2 linked regions of the Paraglaciecola psychrophila 170 genome follow. The protein of the gene in region 2 interacts with the protein of the main gene of each other region in a pairwise test. Links are inferred from orthologs where the notes say so. Each region holds a gene or a part of one and is shown on either strand. Other genes may lie near its edges.

Region 1 (11,734 bases), 750 kb from region 2 along the record:
ATTGAAGCGCGAATTCGTGCTGCTATACGTTGGAATGCCTTAATGATCGTGCTACGTGCTTCTAAGAAAGACTTAGATCTAGGTGGCCATATTGGTAGCTTCGCATCCTCAGCCATGTTGTACGATGTAGGTTTTAACCACTTTTTTAAAGCACCTAACGACAAAAACAGTGGCGACTTTATATTTTATCAAGGCCATATTTCTCCAGGTATTTATGCCCGCTCTTTCCTAGAAGGCAATTTATCAGAAACACAGTTAAATAATTTTCGTCAAGAATGTGATGGCCAAGGAATACCTTCTTATCCTCATCCTCACTTAATGAAAGATTATTGGCAGTTTCCTACTGTTTCTATGGGTTTAGGTCCATTGCAAGCTATCTACACTGCACGTTTTTTAAAGTACTTAACTAATCGTGGCATCAAAGATTGTTCCGAGCAAAGAGTATATTGTTACTTAGGTGACGGTGAGTGTGATGAGCCTGAATCATTAGGCGCCATTGGTTTGGCTTCTCGTGAAGGTTTAGACAACTTAACCTTCGTCATCAACTGTAACCTACAACGTTTGGATGGACCGGTTCGTGGTAACGGAAAAATAATTCAAGAGCTTGAAGGCACTTTCCGTGGCGCAGGCTGGGAAGTAGTAAAAGTCATTTGGGGTAGCTACTGGGATGCACTCATTGCCCGTGACAAATCCGGTAAACTTTTACAACTAATGAATGAAACTGTAGACGGTGAATACCAAAACTGTAAAGCCAAAGGTGGCAAGTACACCCGTGAAAACTACTTTAACAAATATCCCGAAACAGCGGCGCTTGTGGCAAACATGTCTGACGAAGATATTTTCCGGCTAAACCGTGGTGGACATGACCCAGTTAAAGTATTCGCCGCTTACCAAAAAGCCATGGATACCAAAGGTCGTCCAACGGTTATTTTAGCCAAAACTATTAAAGGTTTTGGTTTAGGTGCATCAGGTGAAGCCTTAAATATTGCGCACAACGTGAAAAAAATGGATGTGGATTCCCTAAAAAAATTCCGCGACCGTTTCAACATTCCTGTCACAGACGAAGCCATTGCTGATTTACCTTATTTTAAATTTGCTGAAGACAGTGAAGAATATAAGTATATGAAAGCACGTCGCGAAGCATTAGGTGGTTCATTACCGCAGCGCCGTGTGCAAGCAGAAGACCAACTTGAGATGCCTGAATTAAAAGCCTTTGATGCTATTTTGAAAGGTTCAGGCGACCGTGAAGTGTCTTCTACTATGACCTTTGTACGTGTACTTAATGTCTTATTGAAAGATAAGAAAATGGGTAAACGTGTGGTACCTATTATTCCTGATGAAGCCCGTACTTTTGGAATGGAAGGTCTATTCCGTCAAGTGGGTATTTACGCCAACGAAGGTCAAAAATACACGCCTCAAGATGCAGACCAAGTGGCCTATTACCGTGAAGATAAAAAAGGTCAGGTTTTACAAGAAGGTATCAACGAACTAGGTGCTATGGCTTCTTGGGTCGCTGCTGGTACGTCTTACTCCACTTGCAACGCCACAACTATCCCCTTTTACATATACTACTCCATGTTTGGTTTCCAACGTGTAGGCGATTTAGCTTGGGCTGCTGGCGACAGCCAAGCTCGAGGCTTTTTGTTAGGTGCCACTGCAGGTCGTACCACCCTTAACGGCGAAGGTCTACAACATCAAGATGGGCATTCACATGTTCAAGCTAATTTGATCCCAAATTGTGTTACCTATGACCCAACTTACGGATATGAAGTAGCGGTAATAGTGCAAGACGGTTTACGTCGTATGTACACTGAAAACGAAAATGTATTCTATTACCTCACCCTGATGAATGAAAATTATCAACATCCTGCTATGCCAGAAAGCAAAGACATAGCCAAACAAATCATCAAAGGTATCTACAAGTTAGAGCGAGTTGAAGCAAAAGGTAAGGCTAAAGCTAAGTCCAATGTTCAACTTATGGGCTCGGGCACAATCTTAAATGAAGTACGCAAAGCAGCGCAGATTTTAAGTGAAGACTACAAAGTCTCTTCCGATGTATATTCTGTGACCTCTTTCAACGAATTAGCCCGTGAAGGTCAGGCCATAGCACGTTGGAATATGCTTAACCCTGAAGCTGATGCTAAAACATCATACATAGGTAAAGTTATCAGTAAAGATGCAGGTCCTGCTATTGCAGCCACTGACTATGTGAAAGGTTATTCTGATCAAGTGCGTGCCTTCATTGACACCGACTATCGTTGCCTAGGTACTGATGGTTTTGGCCGCAGTGATAGCCGTGCAAACTTACGTACACACTTTGAAGTCAATGCGGCATATATAGTCGTTGCGTCTTTGTATGAACTCGCCAAACGTGGTGAAGTTGACAAAAAAGTAGTGACCGAAGCAATTAAACGCTTTGACATCAACATCGACAAACTTAACCCACTTTACGCTTAATAGTGACTAGATAAGGAGTTTTACATATGTCTGATATACAAAAAATTCTAGTCCCCGATGTAGGTGGCGAAGAAGTTGAAATCATTGAAATTTGTTTCGCCGTCGGCGATACATTAGAAGCTGAAGACGGAGTGATTACCGTTGAAACCGATAAAGCATCAATGGACATCCCTGCCCCTTTTGCAGGTGAATTGATCAGTTTGTCGGTCAAAGTGGGTGACAAAATCAAAGAAGGTGATGTAATTGGTGAAATTAAAGCATCAGGATCAACTGCTGCTGAAGAAGAAGCACCAGCAGAACCCGAAGAAAAAGAATCCGCTTCTGAAGTTGCAACAAAAGAAGAACCTAGCAAAGCAGAATCAACCCCGGCAGCTGAGCCTGAAGCAAATGGAGCCAGTGAACTAATTGACGTGGCTGTGCCTGATATCGGTGAAGATGGCGAAGTGGATGTAATTGATGTTTTGGTGTCTGTTGGTGATGTAATTGAACAAGAAGACGGTTTGATTACCTTAGAAACAGATAAAGCTACGATGGATGTGCCTTCGACTCACGCTGGCACAGTCAAAGAAGTGTATATATCCACTGGCGACAAAGTGAAGCAAGGCACTCTTGTGATTAAACTTGAGACCGCCGGTGGTAAAGCTACTGACAAATCGGCGGATGCGGCACCAACCGCTGTCGAAAAGCCTGAAGAAAAACCTGAAAAAGTGGCTCCGGCAGCTGCAGAAAAACCGGCGGCGGTTCCAGAAGCGCCTACTCCTACCTCTGGTGGAAAAGCTCACGCTTCACCTTCAGTACGTAGAATAGCCAGAGAATTTGGTGTCGACTTAAGCCTAGTGGCAGCTACCGGTCCTAAAAAACGTGTTCTAAAAGAAGACGTACAGGCCTACGTGAAAGCAGAATTAGCAAAACCTCGATCAGCCAGCGGCAACGCAACTGGCAATGGCAATGTTTTACAAATTGCTACCGTTAAACCTATTGACCACGCCAAGTTTGGTGAGATTGAAATCTTACCTTTAAGCCGAATTCAGAAAATATCTGGCCCCTTCTTACACCGTAATTGGGTCACTATTCCCCATATTACTCAGTTCGACGAGGCAGATATCACTGAAGTTGAGACTTTCCGTAAAGAACAAAACGCTTACCACGCCAAGGTTAAGTCTGGATTAAAAATCACACCTCTCGTTTTTGTGATGAAAGCAGTGGCCAAAGCATTGGAAAAATACCCAGCCTTTAACTCTTCTTTATCTGAGGATGGTGAAAGTTTAATTCTTAAGAAATTTATTAATATCGGTATCGCGGTAGAAACACCAGGCGGTTTAGTGGTTCCCGTTATTAAAGATGTCAACAAAAAAGGCATCGAACAGCTTTCTAAAGAGTTGATCGAAATTTCTGGTAAAGCCAGAGAAGGCAAGCTAAAAGCAAACGATATGCAAGGTGGTACATTCACCATATCAAGTTTAGGTGGGATTGGCGGAACAGCGTTTACGCCTATTGTTAATGCCCCTGAAGTTGCTATATTGGGCGTCTCTAAATCAGAAATGAAACCTAAGTGGAATGGTACAGAATTTGAACCACGCCTGATGGTGCCATTAAGTCTGTCTTACGACCACCGGGTCATCGACGGTGCAGTAGGTGCACGTTTTTCTACTGAAGTTGCTGCAAATTTAACTGATTTACGTAGAATAATACTTTAGTGAAGAACGGGTGACAGTTTACTGTTACCCACTTCTAAAGCCAAAAGCAGGATTTATTCACAACATGTTAGCTGTAATACCGGCAAAACATGTTGTTCAAAAAAAGAATTTGAGGATCATATGAGCGAAATCAAGACTCAGTTAGTTGTATTAGGTGCAGGCCCAGGGGGCTATGCAGCCGCTTTTCGCGCTGCTGATTTAGGCGTGGAGACAGTAATAGTTGATGCCCGTGTTACTTTAGGTGGTGTATGTCTGAACGTGGGCTGTATCCCTTCAAAAGCATTACTTCACGTAGCCAAGGTTATTGACGATGCTAAAGATATGGCTAGCCATGGTGTATCTTTTGGTGAACCTGTTATTGATTTAGACAAAATCCGTGGTTGGAAAGACAGCGTTATTGAGCAGTTAACCAAAGGTTTATCCGGTATGGCCAAGATGCGTAAGGTTAAACACGTACAAGGTTATGGTAAGTTTACCAGCAGCAATACTCTTGAAGTTGAAGGCAAAGACGGAAAAACGACTATCACCTTCGACAATGCTGTTATTGCTGCCGGGTCTGAGCCAGTTACCTTACCGTTTATTCCAAAAGATGATCCTCGCGTAATCGACTCAACTGGCGCTCTAGAGCTAGCGGATATACCAGAAAAAATGTTAGTCCTAGGCGGTGGTATTATTGGCTTGGAGATGGGTACAGTTTACCGTGCGCTAGGTTCAAAAATTGACGTAGTCGAATTCCTTGACCAACTTATCCCTGCGGCTGACAAAGACGTAATAAAAGCTTATCAAAAGTATGTAAAAAATAAATTCAACGTGATGCTAGAAACCAAAGTAACAGCAGTTGAAGCAAAAGAAGACGGCTTATATGTTACTTTTGAAGGCAAACAAGCACCCGCAGAACCGGTTAGGTACGATAAAGTACTGGTTGCCGTTGGCCGTCGTCCGAATGGCAGTGTAGTTGATGCAGAAAAAGCCGGTGTGAAGGTAGACGAACGTGGCTTTATTAATGTTGATAAACAACTTCGTACGAACGTATCTAATATTTTTGCTTTAGGTGACTTAATCGGGCAGCCTATGCTCGCTCACAAAGCAGCACACGAAGGTCATGTGGCTGCAGAAGTTATCTCAGGTAAAAAGCATTACTTCGACCCTAAAGGCATTCCTTCTGTTGCTTATACTGATCCGGAAATAGCATGGGTAGGTGTAACTGAAAAGGAAGCCAAAGAACAAGGCCTCAATTACGAAGCTTCGACTTTCCCTTGGGCTGCATCAGGCCGTGCGATTGCATCCGCACGTACTGAAGGTTTGACTAAGTTGATCTTCGACAAAGAGACACATCGTATCATTGGTGGCGCTATTGTCGGTATTAACGCCGGTGAAATGTTAGGTGAAATTGGCCTAGCGATTGAAATGGGAGCCGATGCAGAAGATATCGCATTAACTATCCATGCTCACCCTACCCTTAACGAATCAATCGGCCTAGCCGCTGAAATGTACGAAGGTAGCATTACTGACTTGCCAAATGCTAAGGCAAAGAAAAAGTAAATACTGGTAACTATTCATTCCAAAAACACAAATCCGATGAAAGGAATTTCATCGGATTTTTTTATATGTGGAAAATAAGCTAATACCAATCCATCTTAATTTCTTCCCTCTACGAAACGCTCTGTGTTCTGAGGTGAATTGCAGATTCGCTGATTAGACAAAACCCATATTTATATTTAAATTAGTTTGTCTTAACATGTCTACTCCTGTGTGAAGCGAAGCGCTCCTTTTTCTCTGTGGTATATAGCTTTTAATACTGAAGAGCCAAAAACAAGATATTTAAATCACAGAGGTCACCGGGTGCCGCGTACAGGTAGCGCAGAGAAAAGCAAAGCCAATTGATTGCGAGTTACCGCGAGTTACCAGGACACGTATGTTAATTCACTGTAACAAATCCTCACACTTAACTATTTTCACCTTTTGCAGTTACCCCGAGCAATCAGTAAACTCATGCCCCTCCATAAAACAAAACGAGAGCTAAAAACATAGCTCCATGAAGGTAGACAGATGAATAAAATCAGTATGTTAGCGTTTAGTATCAGTTTGGCGCTAGGTTTAAGTGCGTGTACTCCCACAAGTCAATCTGACCCAACTGTCACTCCAGCAATTATCAGTCAGGCTGTGATGACCTCGGGGATCGATTTAACAGCCGTTGATCAAAACGTTCGCGCTCAAGATGACTTTTTTAGACATGTAAACGGTGCGTGGCTAACACAAACCGAGATCCCAGCAGACAAATCCCGCTATGGCATATTTAATGTTTTGTATGACGACACCCAAGAAAACTTAAAGACATTAATCCAAGAGTCATCTAACACCCAAGCTATAAAAGGCTCAAACACCCAGAAACTGGGAGATATGTATAACAGTTACATGAACGTTGAGCAGGCAAATGAGAAAGGTATGTCCCCCCTTGAACCTTTGCTCGCCAGCATTTATGCAGCAGAAAATATGCAGCAACTTTCTAAAGTTTTTGGCGAGCTATATGTCTTAGGGGTAAGCGGTGCATTTAACTTCTATACCTCTCCTGATGCTAAAGATCCTGAAGTGGTCACTATGTACCTTTATCAAAGTGGATTAACCCTGCCTGACAGAGATTATTACAGCAAAGAAGAAGAAAAATTTGTTAACTTCCGCGCTGCCACTGAAAAATACATGACCGATATTTTAACAAAGTCTGGGCATCAGTCTGGTGCTGACGCAGCCAATAAGATCATGGCTTTAGAAAAAGATATCGCAGGCAAACACCTGTCGCGTGTTGAAAGCCGGGATGCAGAGAAAAATTATAATAAAAAGAGCACTACTCAAGTCAAAGCCTTAATCGGTTCCTTTGACTGGCAAGCCTATGCTGATGCAAGTGGTGTGGGTGAAGTCAATGATATGGTAGTCCGCAATATGCCATATTTTGAGCAAATTGCTGGGATATTCGCCGCGCACGATTTACAAACTTGGCAAGACTACCTAGCCTTTAACTTAGTCGACAGTTACGCTTCGCGTCTCAGTCAAGATATGGTCGACTTACACTTCGATTTCCACTCCACTACTTTAAACGGAATTCCAGAACAAAGACCTCGCTGGAAACGTGCAGTGGCAGCAACAAGCAGTATATTAGGTGAAGTGTTGGGCCAACAATATGTCGAACGCCACTTTACCCCAGAAGCTAAAACCAAGATGGATGTCTTAGTCCAAAACCTGACGAAAGCCTATGGCGAAAGTATCAATCAATTAGAATGGATGACGCCTGAAACTAAGAAAGCAGCCTTAGAAAAATTAGCCGCATTCACACCTAAAATTGGTTACCCAGATAAATGGCGTGATTATTCTGCTTTAGAAATCAAAGCCAATGATTTAGTGGGTAATTATATTCGATACTCGACCTTTGACCACTTTGAAGACACTAACAAAATAGGCAAGCCAGTCGACAAAGCTGATTGGGGCATGACACCTCAAACTATCAACGCATATTATCACCCTGTAAGAAACGAAATCGTTTTCCCAGCGGGAATTTTGCAATCGCCATTTTTTGATATGAATGCCGAAGATGCAGTGAATTATGGCGCCATTGGCGCGGTAATTGGCCACGAAATTGGCCATGGCTTTGACGATCAAGGTTCAAAATATGATGGTCAAGGTAACTTGCGCAGTTGGTGGACAGATGCGGACCGCGCAGCGTTTGATGTACTAGGCAAAAAATTAGTTGCTCAGTTCAACAAATTTGAGCCCATTGAAGGTCAAACCGTCAATGGTGAATTGACCTTAGGCGAAAATATTGGTGACTTAGCGGGCGTGACTATCGGATACAAAGCATATCAAATGTCACTAGATGGTAAAACGTCACCTGTGATTGATGGCCTAACTGGCGACCAGCGTTTCTTTATGGGATATGCCCAAGTGTGGCGCAGTAAATCCCGAGAAGATGCATTAAGAGCGCAATTGATTAGTGATCCACATTCACCAGGAGAGTTCCGCGTTAACGGTATAGTGGGCAACGTAGATGTTTTCTATCAAGCATTTGATGTTAAAGAAGGCGATGCGATGTATCTTAAACCTGAGGACAGAGTCAAAATTTGGTAATAAGCAATCTATAGCATTAAGGAGGTCGCTTAGCGGCCTTATTTTTAATCACAACAATTAACTAAATTACTTTAATACCAACTGATTAACCTGAAGCCAATTTTCACCGTAATACTTATTCATAATATTATTCAGGGTGCCGTTATCAATCATTAATTTTACTGCATATTGTAACTTGTTCATGTCCGTGTCACTTTTAGAGTGCTTAGACAATTGCAATCATTGCTCACCAAAGCCTATTGCATAATGATTAGTTGGATCAATATTTGTCACTGGAATACTATTTTGAGTAAGCGGAGAAGATAGAACTAAAGCACTGCCTGCTCATAGTCAGTTACTTCTAGGATATTTAATTTATCGTCATGCTCAAAGATATCGTTCAAACGGGTTCACCGCGTTTTACCAATTATAAGACCAGATAAATCATGGTGTTACAACATAAAAAAGTACGGAACAAACAAAGGCACTAAAAAAATGACAGCGCATACTAGAAATACTCTTAAAGAGATATAAATCGATTTTTTCCACATGCATTTTATTTAAAAATGGCAATAAGTATCCTAAGTCTGTATATATTTTATATTCTAAGTAGAATTTAAAATATAACCTGTTAAATACCAATTAAATCATACGGGCCTACACTTTAATTACATGAACACAATAATGTCAGTGATCTTGCTTTGAAACAAATTGAAATATTTGAAATTACCAGCCCATGTATTGGTGTGTGCCAATCTGGACCAAAAGGTTTCTGTGTTGGCTGTTTCAGATCTAGAGAAGAAAGAGTACATTGGATAAACTTAGAACAAGATGTTCAGAGTAAAATTATCAAAGCCTGTGCAACACGTAAAAAAAGAGCACAAGCAGCCCATAAAAATAAAATCAAAAAAAGTACAACTGAAACATCACCACAGCTTGGTTTCTCAGACGATTCATTTACCCAGAATAAACCATAAAATAGCTAATCTGATGGTCACCTGTGACATCACCTAAATTAACAAAGAGGTTCGCAATGCCCAAACTTAAAACAGCACTGATCACAGGCTCATCAGAAGGTATAGGTCGTAGCTTTGCAGAAGTCTATGCAAAGAATGGACATGACTTAGTGTTAGTAGCACGTAATGCATCTAAGTTAATGGATTTTGCTAGCGAACTAAAAGCAAAATACGCAGTCGATGTGCATGTCTTCGCCGCCGACTTGATCCCCGTCGATGCGGCACAAAAGCTATTTGAAGCGATCGCATTAAAAGAAATAAAAGTCGATATATTGGTGAATAATGCAGGCATGATGCAAGTCGAAAAGTTGAGCCTAAGCGATTCACAGCAGTTAAATAACTTATTGCAATTAAACATTCAGAGTTTGGTCAATATGACCCAACAATTTATCAAACCCATGCTTGCCCGTCGGCAAGGGAAAATTGTCAATGTAGGCTCTATTGCTAGCTTTATGCCGACCCCTAACTTTGCAGCATACGGTGCCAGTAAGGCTTTTGTATTGTCCTTTTCAGAAGGTATCGCCGAAGAACTTCGAGGCACTGGAGTAAGCGTCACTTGTGTATGCCCTGGCATGACAGAAACCCAAATGCTCACTCACGCTGATGGCTTTGAAAAGTTTATTCCTAAATTTTTAAAAGCAGATCCGATGGAACTTGCTGCGCAAGCATATAAGGCAAGTATGAAAGGAGAAGTCGTATTTTTGGACAAGGTAGCCAACAAATTGTTAGTACAAATGGCCACACACTATCCTCGATGGATGGTGCGCAGCGTTAACGGATTGTTTGCACGTTTTAAATAAAGTCAGCTAGCCTTAATGTGATCCAGTATCTGTTGGGTTATATCAGCATATAGTTGACTGGGTATGGTGTGCCCCATACCTGGGTAGGTTTTTATTTTGGCATTGGGTATCGCTTTAGCTGTGGCATACCCACAAGCAACAAGTACTAAAGGGTCGTCCTCACCATGTAGGATTAAGCTGGATACGGTTAAAGTATTTAGGGCTTTAGTTCTATCCGGCGAGTCCAAAATAGCGGCTAGTTGCCGGGTGTTGCCCGCAGGATTAAAACCTCGCTGTAATGCCCGCGTTATTAAACCAAGCACTTTTGGTTGATCAAATGGATAATAATTCCCCTGTATCATCCGCCACACATGCATACCATAGGTAACGGCTTTATCAACATCTTTAGGAGGAGGTTTAAGCATTTTAAAACTAAAGGCCGCAGACGGCTTGGGTAACTTCCTATTACCGGTAGTAGACATGATAGAAGTAAGACTTTTAACTCTGTGTGGGTGATGGATTGCAATTTCTTGAGCAATCATTCCGCCCATAGATGCGCCCACTATATGTGCACTTTCAAGCTGTAATGCATCTAATAAGCTCACTGTATCTTGCATCATATCAGACAATAAATAAGTGGCACCAAGTGGGCGTTTAAACACCGCATTTGTCAGTAAAGCAAGACTAGTGGGTGGAGGTATTGAGTCCAACCAAGTACTTTTGCCATTATCCCGGTTATCAAATCTGATAACCCAATAGCCTTGTGAGGCTAGTAATTTGCAAAACTGTTCGTCCCAATAAATCATTTGAGTGGCTAAGCCCATGATCAATACAATAGCTGGATGACTTTTATCTCCAAAACTATCGTAATTAATATAGAGGTTGTTAGCTGCAACCAACTGCTCGGGATGGTGAGTGATAGTATTCAAAGGTGTCAAAACTCCTAGCAAATCAAACGTACTTTAGCTTGCCTGAAAACTGAGGTTTTTCAAGTTCAGCGTTTTTATATAGCTGCCAACTAGCTTCTGGTTGCGACAATCTATTCGCGACAATCCACACAGCCTGTGGATTGTGACCTAAGCCAGAATGACTGCCTCGTACCTGAATATTTTCAGCCTGATGATGTGCTTCAATTCGGTGATTAATACAAGCTTGCCAATGAACAACACCATCAGTTTTAGAATATAATGCCGAATTTGGAACCGGTGGAGGGGTAAACATCTTTCTCACCGCATCTGGATTAGATTGAGAAACATTACCATTAATAAGTTCAAACAATCTTTCGACTGCGGGAGAAGACCCTTGCGAACCATTGAATGGACTACCCAGTGTAATGACTTGACGCACGCAATCTGGAATAATCCGAGCAAGCTCTCTAGCTAAAATACCACCCAAACTCCAGCCAATTAAACTGACCTTCGCGTTATGAATGACCGATAATTCAATTACTCGATTAATTAATTGATCACTTAATACTTGTTCACCACCGACTATATGGGTGCCAAAATTCCGTCCGAGTTCCCAACCATAGATTGCATAACCTTTACCTTTTAAAAAAGAGCGTATGGGTTTAGTTGAAAAATCACTGGCTAAAAAACCAGGAAGCACCATTACCGGATGCCCGTCACCAGAAGGAGCCCTCTTTAAAAAGGGTAAAGCAGCTCCAAACGCACTGAGTTCAATTAATGTT
Region 2 (11,776 bases):
CTAAACGTCACACCTGTATCAGTTTGCTGCCATGAACGGGCTGTTAATGGGCGATCAGGGTTTACTCCAGGACGTCCAACACCAGAATAGCTTTCAATATCGGATATAGTTTTATCAACATCACCTGTTGAATAATCAACCTCAGCAGTCCAGCTATCATTTATCTCATACTCAAGATTCAAGCCTATAGTGGTTAGTTTGGATTCTTGACTTCTAGCGTCATTTCGAACAACAGAATAAAACCCATCATAATTACCCGAAGTAACTAAACCATTTTCAACACCTGTGATTTGGTAATTGTCACCCACACCCCACTCAGCTCCGCCTTCTTCGAGGCCGCGTCTAACATCATTTTCTTCAAAATCGATATACAGCGCATCAACTTGAATATTGAGTTTATCATTCGGTGCGTATTGAATAACGGCTGCAATTGAATCACGTTCAAGCATTGCCGAACGAACAAATGAATCATGACCACCTGTTACGACGTCTCCGGCAGAAGAAGGGGTAATATCTAAATCTCTTCTAGGGCTATCTTGATTAACCGTTGCATAACCCCAGCCACGAAATTGCTCTTCCTGACGCGGCGTTTCCATTGTTGCTAATGTTAATGCAAGACCAATAGTGTCGTCTGCAAATGAATCAATATAGTTAAAGGACAAACGGTGTCCGTTATTATCGTAATCTGGGTTAGCCGAATCTTTTTGGTTTTTCTCGTAGTTACCGTTAAAAGTAATCGAGCGCTCTTGACCAATTGGATTAACAGTTTGCAAATCAACTGTACCACCTAGTCCCTGAACGGTCAGGCCTGCTTCAGGTGTTTTATAAACGACGATATTAGAAATAATTTCAGTAGGATATAAATCAAATTCAACCCCGCGGTTGTCTCCCATTCCCAACAATTCTCGACCATTGAGTGAAGTACCCACATAGTTTTCATTGAAACCACGAATAGATAAACCACTGGTTCGGCCATTTCGACGTTCACCTGCTAAACCGGGTAAACGCGCCAATGATTCGGCTATACTGGTATCAGGTAACTTACCAATATCTTCAGCAGACAAAACCTCAACGATAGACGTGTTGTCCATTTTGAGTGCTTGAGCTCGCATTAAGCTACCTCTAATACCAGATACTTGAATGACCTCTAAATTATCGTCTGCCGCAGTTTCTTGAGCAAGTGCAGATGAAATGCTGAAAGCAAATCCACTGGTAATAAGTGCCGCTTGGATTAAGCTGGGTTTAAATTGTTTCATGTGTGTGTCCCGTTCTTGGTAGTTATCAAATGATTAAAATGAATCAAACGGCAAAGACCGACAATACATTCTTACACTTGCGTTTATTCTAAGCAGGATATTACCTTCAAGCCGCCTTACAGCTCAACGCTATACATACGTATTCAATAAAGTCATTCAACAAACGGTTAACAGAAAGACAACAAACAAAATGAATTCTCACTCAGGATTAATAAATGTAACTTATTGTTTTATAATAATTTACTTCAAGAGGAAACACCAAAATGAGGATGTAATTGTTAATTATATCAATTCGAAAATAGATAACAGAAATAACATGTTAATAATAAGTTATCCGTCGAAAACACGATAACAACTAACTATTATGGTGTTTTATTCACCGTTTTAATAATACGAAGGCAACCAGTAAGGAATAAAAAACCACTTAGCAGCAGTTTTTATAACAAATTTAAATATAATTTCACTAAAAAAATAACCAAGTTACGTTACTAAACCTTAATAAATGACAACTTTTTAAAAACACCGTAGCTACCTTTATAAACAATATTAACCAAGTTGGTTAACTAGCTACTTGTGCAGGTGAGTAGCCTTTTGCGGTGTTAAGTCTCCTAAAATACCTGCGGTACCAGCTGGCAAATGAGCTGCAGGGTCAACAGACCGATCAAAAAGATAATGCTCTAAAATACTTTCCCAAGCATTAACTTGGCCCTGAGGCAGGTTCTTTAAAGCTTGTATTGCATGTATTAACATTGGAAACGGAAGTGCACTGGACACATAGGCGTTACTCCACCAATAATTGACCAACACATTGAATTTAGACAGTGACTCAACATGATGCCATCAAGGTGATGGAATATAGATCGCGTCACCAGGATTTAACTCGACTGACATGGCATTTTTATAGGCTTCCTCATATCTAGGAAAGCGCTTTAAATCGGGATCTCTTAAATTCACCAGACTGATAGGTTGACCTGAGGGGGTAAAATCTAGCGGTCCAATATACAAATTTTTAATCTGTTCGGGAGGGAAAAAAGTGAAGCGTCGTTTTCCTGCTGCGACTACTGCAATATTACTGGCCTCATCAAAATGAGGCGCTACGGTCATTTGGTTACCTATCCATATAAAAGAGCGGGTGCTATTTTATATGGATAGGAAATTTTTTCCTCTAACAGTGGCAAGTTATCGCGAACGCTGACACTTTGTATACAATAGTTTTCAGACCCATGACCTTCGGGGCGCCGTAACATTTGCTTGATACTCGATGATAATGATGTTTGTTGCACGCTAAAATTCATGCCATCTAAGTTTTCATTATAAAACATGCGACCGTTAGCTGCAGTCGGCGTTGTAACTAGTCGTTGAGTTTTACCACTATCGTGTTTGCAAAGATAATTGGCTACAGCGTCCAGTGAATTATTTGCTAAGTGTACTATTTCCCAATCGCTGGCAAATCCTCTCAGCACCACTGGCTCATAATATTCAAGCACCTGCTCATTAAACGTTTCATTGTTTACACCGCTAACTTCTCGAGGTTTGGGCAAGTTTTCTAACTGACAAATAGATTTTTGAGTATTAATAGGCATAAGATTTTAGGTACATAAGCATCATGTTGAAGTTATTATCACATTAACAAAATTTTTCGTCTTATGTTTTCTTACCACTTAAGGAAAGCAAAACCCTAGATACAAAAAACCCGCCTTATGGCGGGTTGTAGTATTTAACATGGTTAAGTACGAAGTTTACCAACCAGTAATTTCGCGCAAACCTTTACCAATATCAGCCAAAGAACGAACAGTTTTAACACCTGCCGCTTCTAGCGCTTTGAATTTCTCATCAGCGGTGCCTTTACCACCGGCGATAATTGCGCCAGCGTGACCCATACGCTTGCCTTCAGGTGCTGTAACACCAGCAATGTATGAAACAACAGGTTTAGTCACATGCGCTTTAATATACTCAGCTGCTTCTTCTTCAGCAGAACCACCAATTTCACCAATCATAACGATTGCTTCAGTTTTAGGATCTTCTTGGAACAATTTCAAAATATCGATAAAGTTTGAACCAGGGATAGGGTCGCCACCAATACCTACACAAGTAGATTGGCCGAAACCTTCGTCAGTAGTTTGTTTAACTGCTTCGTACGTCAAAGTACCAGAGCGAGAAACAATACCTACTTTACCAGGCTTATGAATATGACCAGGCATGATACCAATCTTACATTCACCAGGAGTGATAACACCTGGGCAGTTTGGACCTATCATTCGAACGCCTTTTACGGTCAAATATTCTTTCACAAACAACATGTCGATAGTGGGGATACCTTCAGTGATACAAATGATCAACTCGATACCAGAATCAGCCGCTTCAACAATTGAATCTTTACAGAATGCAGCTGGTACATAAATAACAGAGGCCGTAGCACCAGTTTTTTCAACCGCTTCTCGTACTGTGTTAAATACAGGTAAACCAAGATGCGTAGTGCCGCCTTTACCAGGAGTTACACCACCAACCATCTTTGTACCATAAGCGATAGCTTGCTCTGAATGGAAAGTACCTTGACCGCCAGTAAAACCCTGGCAGATAACTTTGGTGTCTTTATTGATTAATACAGACATTATTTGCCCTCCGCGGCTTTAACAACTAATTTAGCGGCATCAGTCAGACTGCTTGCAGCTATGATATCTAGGTCTGAAGCAGCTAATACTTCACGGCCTAGTTCAGCGTTAGTACCTTCTAAACGAACAACAACGGGAACATTAACGCCTACTTCTTTAACTGCGCCAATAATACCTTCAGCAATCATGTCACAACGAACAATGCCACCAAATATGTTCACTAGTACAGCACTCACGTTGCTATCAGAAAGAATGATTTTGAATGCTTCAGCAACACGTTCTTTGGTTGCACCGCCGCCCACATCAAGGAAGTTAGCTGGCTTGCCACCGTGTAAGTTAACAATATCCATAGTTCCCATAGCAAGACCGGCACCATTCACCATACAGCCAACGTTTCCGTCTAGTGCTACATAGTTAAGTTCCCATTTAGCCGCCTCTGCTTCACGAGCATCATCTTGTGATGGATCGTGCATAGCTGCTACTTTAGGTTGACGATAAACAGCGTTACCATCGATAGCTAATTTAGCATCTAGACAGTGAATATCACCGTCAGCTTTAATCACTAGAGGGTTGATTTCGATAAGGGCGATATCTAGGTCCACAAACATTTTTGCTAAACCAAGAAATATCTTAGTGAACTGTTTAATCTGTACGCCTTTAAGGCCCAATTTAAACGCCATTTCACGGGCTTGGTAAGGCTGTGCACCGACAATAGGATCGATTTCAGCTTTTAAAATCTTTTCAGGTGTTTCATGAGCAACAGTTTCAATTTCAACACCGCCTTCAGTAGACGCCATGAAAACAATGCGACGAGAAGTACGGTCAACAACCGCACCTAAATACAACTCATCTGCGATATCAGTGCAGGTTTCAACCAAAATTTTGGTGACTGGCTGACCATGTTCATCAGTTTGAAAAGTCACTAAATTTTTGCCTAACCACTTTTCAGCGAAGGCTTTGATTTCTTCTTTAGTTTTGACCAATTTTACGCCGCCAGCCTTACCTCGGCCACCTGCGTGAACTTGGCATTTAACTACCCACTCACTGCCGCCAATTTTATCAGCTGCCGCTACAGCTTCTTCTGGAGTCGAAGCTGCTATTCCGTCAGAGACTGGCAAACCGTACTCTTTGAATAACTGCTTGCCTTGATATTCATGCAAATTCATGGTTTTTCTACCCGTTTAATGTAAGAAAAAAGCCGCTAGTAAGCCGCTTTATTTTTTATGTCGTTATGTAACACAATAACAACGAAGACGCAGCTAGGGTTAGTCCTCAGCTGCCTCGATTAGTTACACATCTAATAAAAGACGTGTTGGATCTTCTAACATTTCTTTGATGGTCACCAAAAAGCCAACAGACTCTTTACCATCAATAATGCGGTGATCATAAGACAATGCTAAATACATCATTGGCAAAATTTCAACTTTACCGTTCACTGCCATAGGTCTATCTTGAATTTTATGCATACCTAAAATAGCACTTTGTGGAAGGTTCAGAATAGGTGTCGACAACAACGAACCAAACACTCCACCATTTGTAATAGTGAAGTTACCACCCTGCATCTCAGCTAAAGTTAACTTACCATCACGACCTTTAAGTGCCAGTGATCTGATACCACCTTCAATACCAGCCATTCCTAACGAATCAGTATCTTTAAGTACTGGTGTTACCAATCCACGAGGGGTTGATACAGCAATAGAGATATCGAAATAATTGTGATAACAAATATCATCACCATCGATAGAGGCGTTTACTTCAGGGAAACGTTTAAGCGCTTCAGTTACGGCTTTTACATAGAAAGACATAAAGCCAAGACGAATACCGTGACGTTTTTCAAAACTTTCTTGGTATTGCTTACGCAAATCCATAATTGGCTTCATGTTCACTTCGTTAAACGTAGTCAACATAGCGGTGCTATTTTTTGCTTCTAACAAACGCGTAGCGATAGTCTTGCGCAAACGTGTCATTGGTACTCGTTTGTCGGTTCGGTTATCTAATGCAACAACTGGTGCTGGTGCTGCTTCTGCAGATGCAGATGATTTAGCTGCCGGGGCTTGTAAAGATTTTTCAACGTCTTCTTTAGTAACTCGACCGCCTTTTCCTGTGCCTTTAATATTAGAAGCATCTAAGCCTTTCTCAGCTAATAGTCTGCGAACAGAAGGGCTAAGGGCATCATTTTCGTCAGTTGAACCAGAGGCTTCGCTGGTAGCTGGTGCAGCGGCAACAGCACCGGCGATAAAGTGCGCAATCACCTGCTCACCGTTTACTGTTTCGCCTTCGGGCGCTAAAATTTCACTTAATGTGCCATCAGCAGGTGCCACAACTTCTAACACTACTTTATCAGTCTCGATATCAACTAAGTTCTGATCACGAGAAATAGCTTCACCGGGCTTAACATGCCAAGTTGCAATTGTTGCATCTGCCACTGACTCTGGCAGAACAGGTACCTTAATTTCCACTGACTCACCCTTATTAGCTGATGGTTGACTTGATTTTTCACTAGTTTGAGCAGGAGCTTCGGCTTCAGTTGCGACCGCACCCGCACCTTCCTCAAAATTAGCAATAGTTTGTTCACCTAACACCGTGTCGCCCTCAGCATTAAAAATTTCACTGACAACGCCGTCTGCAGGTGCAACAACTTCTAACACTACTTTATCTGTTTCAATATCTACAAGATTTTGGTCGCGACTCACTTTGTCACCTACCTTTACATGCCAGGTAGCGATGGATGCATCTGCCACTGATTCGGGCAACACCGGTACTTTTATTTCTATTGTCATACTGGTTCCTTATTTAATTGTTAATGCATCATCAACCAAATCTTTTTGCTGTTGGTTGTGAACTGAAATATAACCTACCGCTGGAGAAGCAGAGGCGTTTCGACCGGCATATGTTAACGTGGCAGCTCTGGGTAACGCAGTCCGAAAATGATGTTGACTACAATACCAAGCACCTTGGTTTTGAGGTTCTTCTTGACACCATACCCAGTCCTTAACGTGTTTGAATTTACTCATGATTTGACCAAATTCTGCTTGAGGAAAAGGATATAGTTGTTCGACTCGAATAATAGCTACGTCGGTTTGTTCGTTCTTGCGGCGCTGCTCTAACAAGTCGTAATAGACTTTGCCTGAGCACATCACAACACGTTTAACTTTATTTGACACAATGTCATCTATTTCGTCAATAACATTATGAAACACACCCTCAGCTAGTTCTTCAATGCTTGATACAGCTAAAGGATGACGCAATAAAGACTTAGGTGACATGACGATGAGCGGTTTACGTAACGGGCGACATGCCTGACGCCTTAACATGTTAAATACTTGAGCTGGCGTTGAAGGTACACATACCTGCCAATTATGATCGGCACACATTTGCAAGAAACGCTCTAACCTGGCAGAACTATGCTCTGGTCCTTGACCTTCATAACCGTGAGGTAACAACAAAGTCAATCCACACAAACGTCCCCACTTGGCTTCACCAGAACTTAGAAACTGATCGATCACAACCTGAGCACCGTTAGCAAAGTCACCAAATTGAGCTTCCCAAATAGTCAGTGTACCGGGCTCTGCTGTTGCGTAACCATACTCAAAAGCAACAACCGCTGCTTCAGATAAGACAGAATCGTATATTTCCATTTTACCTTGATCGTCGTTCATATTAGCCAAAGGTATATAATCAGAACCATCAGTTTGATTATGCAAGACTGCATGGCGATGGAAAAAAGTACCACGACCAGAGTCTTGCCCTGTCATACGTATATTACTGCCTCTGGTAACTATATCGGCGTAAGCTAAGTTTTCTGCCATCCCCCAATCTAGTGCTTTTTCGCCATTTATCATTGAGACTCGGTCTTTATATAACTTAGCAACACGTGATTGAAGTGTATAATCAGCGGGAAAAGTACACAGCTTTTCGCCTAATTCTTTAATTTGATCTACGCTGATTGAACTGTCGTAATTAACATCCCAATCATGTCCAAGAAATGGGGACCAATCCACTGAATGCTCAGTCATTGGGCGCCATTCTTCGACCACACAAGCACCGTGATCGAGTGCAGCACGATAATCACTCACCAATTTTTTTACTTCGTGTGCTTCTATAACACCTTCAGCGATAAGTTGGTCTGCGTAGATTTTACGTGGCACAGGATGGATTTTAATTTTTTGATACATTATTGGCTGAGTTGCATTTGGTTCGTCAGCTTCGTTGTGTCCATGACGTCGATAACAAACTAAATCAATTACCACATCACGTTTAAATTGGTTTCGATAATCTAAGGCAAGTCTTGTTACAAACAATACCGCTTCAGGGTCGTCAGAATTCACATGAAATATAGGAGCCTGAACCATTTTCGCAATGTCAGTGCAATATTGCGTTGAGCGTGCATCTTCAGTTTTAGAAGTGGTAAAACCTACTTGATTATTAATTACAATACGTACTGTGCCACCCACTTGGAAACCACGAGTTTGCGACATGTTAAAAGTTTCTTGCACCACACCTTGTCCCGCAATAGCGGCATCACCGTGAATGGTAATAGGTAAAACTAACGAACCATCAGAACACCCACGTCGGTCTAATCGAGCACGAACAGAACCAATAACAACTGGGTTAACAATTTCAAGATGCGATGGATTAAATGCCAATGCTAAGTGTAAGTTACCGCCTGGTGTGGCAAAATCGGAAGAGTAACCTGCGTGATACTTCACATCACCAGCACCTAGCGAATCATCATGTTTACCGGAAAACTCATCAAAAAGTACCGACGGATTTTTCCCCAGTACATTCACTAATGTATTGATCCTACCTCGGTGTGCCATACCCACAACAACTTCTTTAGTGCCATTACTACCGGCATGACTGATCAGAGCTTTGAGCATAGGTACTAATGAGTCACCGCCTTCAAGAGAAAAACGTTTCGCACCGGGAAATTTAGCGCCAAGATACTTTTCCATTCCGTCCGCGGCCACTAAACCTTTAAGAAGATTGATTTTATCTTCGCGAGCAACTTCAGGCTTAGCTTGAACGGATTCGATACGATGTTGCAACCAACGTTTCTGATCCGTATCGGTAATGTGCATGTATTCAGTACCGATGGAGCCACAATAGGTGCGATTAAGCGAGTCAAATAATTCACCCAAAGGCATAGACTCTTTGCCGATGGCATAAGAACCTAAATTGAACGTGGTATCAAAGTCTTTTTCAGAAAGATTATGGTGTGAAAGTTCCAAGTCTCTGACCCTTGGTTGTTTCCACAGCCCGAGAGGGTCAAGATTAGCATGTTGATGGCCTCTGAATCGAAAGGCATTAATCAATTGTAATACTTTAACCTGCTTTTCATCACTGCCACTTGCAGTTGACTGAGCTGAACTAACTCGAGAGGCTGGACCCAGTGCGGCTAGATGTCGAAATTGGTCGCGAACAAGACTGTGCTTGGTTTCAACTTCTACTCCATCAAGTTTAGGTAACTTTTCGAAAATGTCTCGCCATTCATCAGACACACTTTGTGAATCATCTAAAAACGCTTCGTACATTTCTTCTATATAAGTTGCGTTGCCACCAGCCATGTGAGAAGAATCCCACCATGCTTTCATCACGCTTTGCTGCATTGTCGTCCCTTGGTTTTAATCAGACCTGCGAATAAGTGTGCCGAAGCACACGGTATTTTATTATTAGTAAAACCTACACTGCTCGTTTGAGCAGCATAGATTTGATATGACCAATCGCTTTTGTTGGGTTTAATCCCTTTGGACAAACACTGACGCAGTTCATGATGCCATGGCATCTAAATACACTAAATGCATCATCTAAGCCATTTAAACGTTCATCAGTTGCTGTATCTCTGCTATCAGCTAGGAAGCGATAGGCATGTAACAAACCGGCAGGGCCAATAAACTTATCTGGGTTCCACCAGAAAGATGGGCAAGAGCTTGAACAACATGCACACAATATGCACTCGTACAAACCATCTAGCTTTTCTCTTTCTTCAGGGGACTGCAAAAACTCACGGGCTGGCGGTTGCTTATCGTCGTTAATAAGGTACGGCTTTATTTTTTCATACTGAGTATAAAATTGCGTCATATCAGTTACCAAATCACGCACCACAGGTAATCCAGGTAATGGACGAACCACTATCTTAGAACCTTTAAGTGCTGATATTGGTGTGATGCACGCTAAGCCATTTTTACCATTCATGTTTACGCCATCAGAGCCACATACACCTTCACGGCATGAACGACGAAATGACAGAGTAGGATCCTTTTCTTTTAATGCTATCAATGCATCCAATACCATCATGTCTTGGCCTTCTGCGACCTCCAACTGATAATCTTGCATACGAGGAGCGTTATCAATATCAGGATTGTAACGGTAGACTGAAAGATTTAATTGCATAATTGTTGCTCCTAGTATGTTCTTGCTTTAGGTGGAAAGGCTTCACGCAACTTGGGTGACATATTCACTTCACGTTTTATCATTGATTTTGAATCCGGTAAATAAACAGAATGGCATAACCAATCCTTATCATCTCTATCAGGAAAATCAAAACGACTGTGAGCACCGCGACTCTCTGTTCTGAAATTAGACGCTACAGCTGTGGTGTAGGCAGTTTCCATTAAATTATCGAGTTCAAGACATTCGATACGCATAGTATTAAAGTCATTACTCTTATCATTAAGGCTAGCGTTATCTAATCTTTCTCGGATATCATTTAACTCTTTCAAACCTGTAGCCATTGACTCACCTTCACGAAATACCGAGAAGTTTAATTGCATACATTGCTGCAAGTCTTTCTTAATTTGAACAGGATCTTCGCCTTTACCCACTGGTGAATTTTCCCAGCGATTAAAGCGCACCATCGCTTGATCAACATCATCTTCTGACGCTTCACGAGCATCGATACCATCAATCGCTTTACCAAGATGTAATCCTGTAGCACGGCCAAAAACGACTAAGTCTAATAATGAATTACCACCTAGTCTGTTGGCACCATGTACTGATACACATGCAATTTCACCACAAGCAAACAACCCTTTAATAGGTGAAGTTTTTCCATTTACGTCCATGGTAAGCGCTTGTCCGTCAACATTGGTCGGTATACCGCCCATCATATAATGACAAGTTGGAATGACAGGAATTGGCTCTTTAATGGGGTCGACGTGAGCGAATGTACGAGATAATTCTAAGATACCTGGCAGACGAGATTCAAGAACATCTTTACCTAAGTGATCAAGCTTCAGCTTACAATGTGGACCTTGTGGACCGTCGAAGCCACGACCTTCACGAATTTCTGTCATCATCGAACGAGCAACAACGTCTCGTCCGGCTAAATCTTTGGCATTAGGCGCATATCGTTCCATAAAACGTTCGCCGTTTTTATTTAGAAGGTAACCGCCTTCACCACGACAACCTTCGGTTACTAGGGTACCAGCACCTGCAATCCCTGTTGGGTGGAACTGCCACATTTCCATATCTTGCATGGGAACACCAGCACGTAGTGCCATACCTAAGCCGTCGCCAGTATTAATATGAGCATTAGTAGTTGAAGCGTAAATACGCCCAGCCCCACCGGTTGCTAATACTACTGCTTTAGATTTGAAATATACAACTTCACCAGACTCGATATCAATGGCAGTACAACCCACTACATCACCGTCTTGATTTTTTACCAAATCGAGTGCATACCACTCACTGAATATTTTAGTTTTATTTTTAACATTTTGTTGATAAAGCAAATGTAATAATGCGTGACCCGTTCTATCAGCTGCTGCTGCAGTACGTGCGCCTTGCTCTCCACCAAAGTTTTGAGATTGGCCGCCGAACGGACGTTGATAAATTTTTCCATTTTCGAAGCGAGAAAAAGGCAACCCCATATTTTCCATTTCAATAATGGCTTCAGGACCTGTTTTA

What was found.
Region 1: the proteins of odhB (region 2) and lpdA interact in binary tests that used the Escherichia coli proteins (3 or more experiments, as listed by UniProt). The link is inferred for Paraglaciecola psychrophila 170 from one-to-one orthologs.

The regions. Positions count from the first base shown.
Region 1 is NC_020514.1:1,349,431-1,361,164, reverse strand. Bases 3,618-6,485 are described here. They hold lpdA (dihydrolipoyl dehydrogenase), read left to right. Parts: upstream 3,618-4,274; coding sequence 4,275-5,696; downstream 5,697-6,485. Other genes in these bases: C427_RS05865 (M13 family metallopeptidase), read left to right, coding at 6,204-6,485; aceF (dihydrolipoyllysine-residue acetyltransferase), read left to right, coding at 3,618-4,154. Also shown: aceE (pyruvate dehydrogenase (acetyl-transferring), homodimeric type), read left to right, coding at 1-2,457; more of aceF, read left to right, coding at 2,484-3,617; more of C427_RS05865, read left to right, coding at 6,486-8,270; C427_RS05860 (DUF1289 domain-containing protein), read left to right, coding at 8,951-9,226; C427_RS05855 (SDR family NAD(P)-dependent oxidoreductase), read left to right, coding at 9,283-10,065; C427_RS05850 (alpha/beta fold hydrolase), read right to left, coding at 10,068-10,973; C427_RS05845 (esterase/lipase family protein), read right to left, coding at 10,996-11,734. UniProt on the Escherichia coli protein: Lipoamide dehydrogenase is a component of the glycine cleavage system as well as of the alpha-ketoacid dehydrogenase complexes.
Region 2 is NC_020514.1:2,097,182-2,108,957, reverse strand. The notes cover bases 4,404-7,313. They hold odhB (2-oxoglutarate dehydrogenase complex dihydrolipoyllysine-residue succinyltransferase), read right to left. Parts: upstream 6,649-7,313; coding sequence 5,158-6,648; downstream 4,404-5,157. Other genes in these bases: C427_RS09135 (2-oxoglutarate dehydrogenase E1 component), read right to left, coding at 6,658-7,313; sucC (ADP-forming succinate--CoA ligase subunit beta), read right to left, coding at 4,404-5,034. Also shown: C427_RS09160 (TonB-dependent receptor), read right to left, coding at 1-1,256; C427_RS24035 (hypothetical protein), read right to left, coding at 1,824-2,030; C427_RS28175 (cupin-like domain-containing protein), read right to left, coding at 2,097-2,360; C427_RS28170 (cupin-like domain-containing protein), read right to left, coding at 2,369-2,839; sucD (succinate--CoA ligase subunit alpha), read right to left, coding at 2,996-3,868; more of sucC, read right to left, coding at 3,868-4,403; more of C427_RS09135, read right to left, coding at 7,314-9,477; C427_RS09130 (succinate dehydrogenase iron-sulfur subunit), read right to left, coding at 9,551-10,261; sdhA (succinate dehydrogenase flavoprotein subunit), read right to left, coding at 10,273-11,776. UniProt on the Escherichia coli protein: E2 component of the 2-oxoglutarate dehydrogenase (OGDH) complex which catalyzes the second step in the conversion of 2-oxoglutarate to succinyl-CoA and CO(2).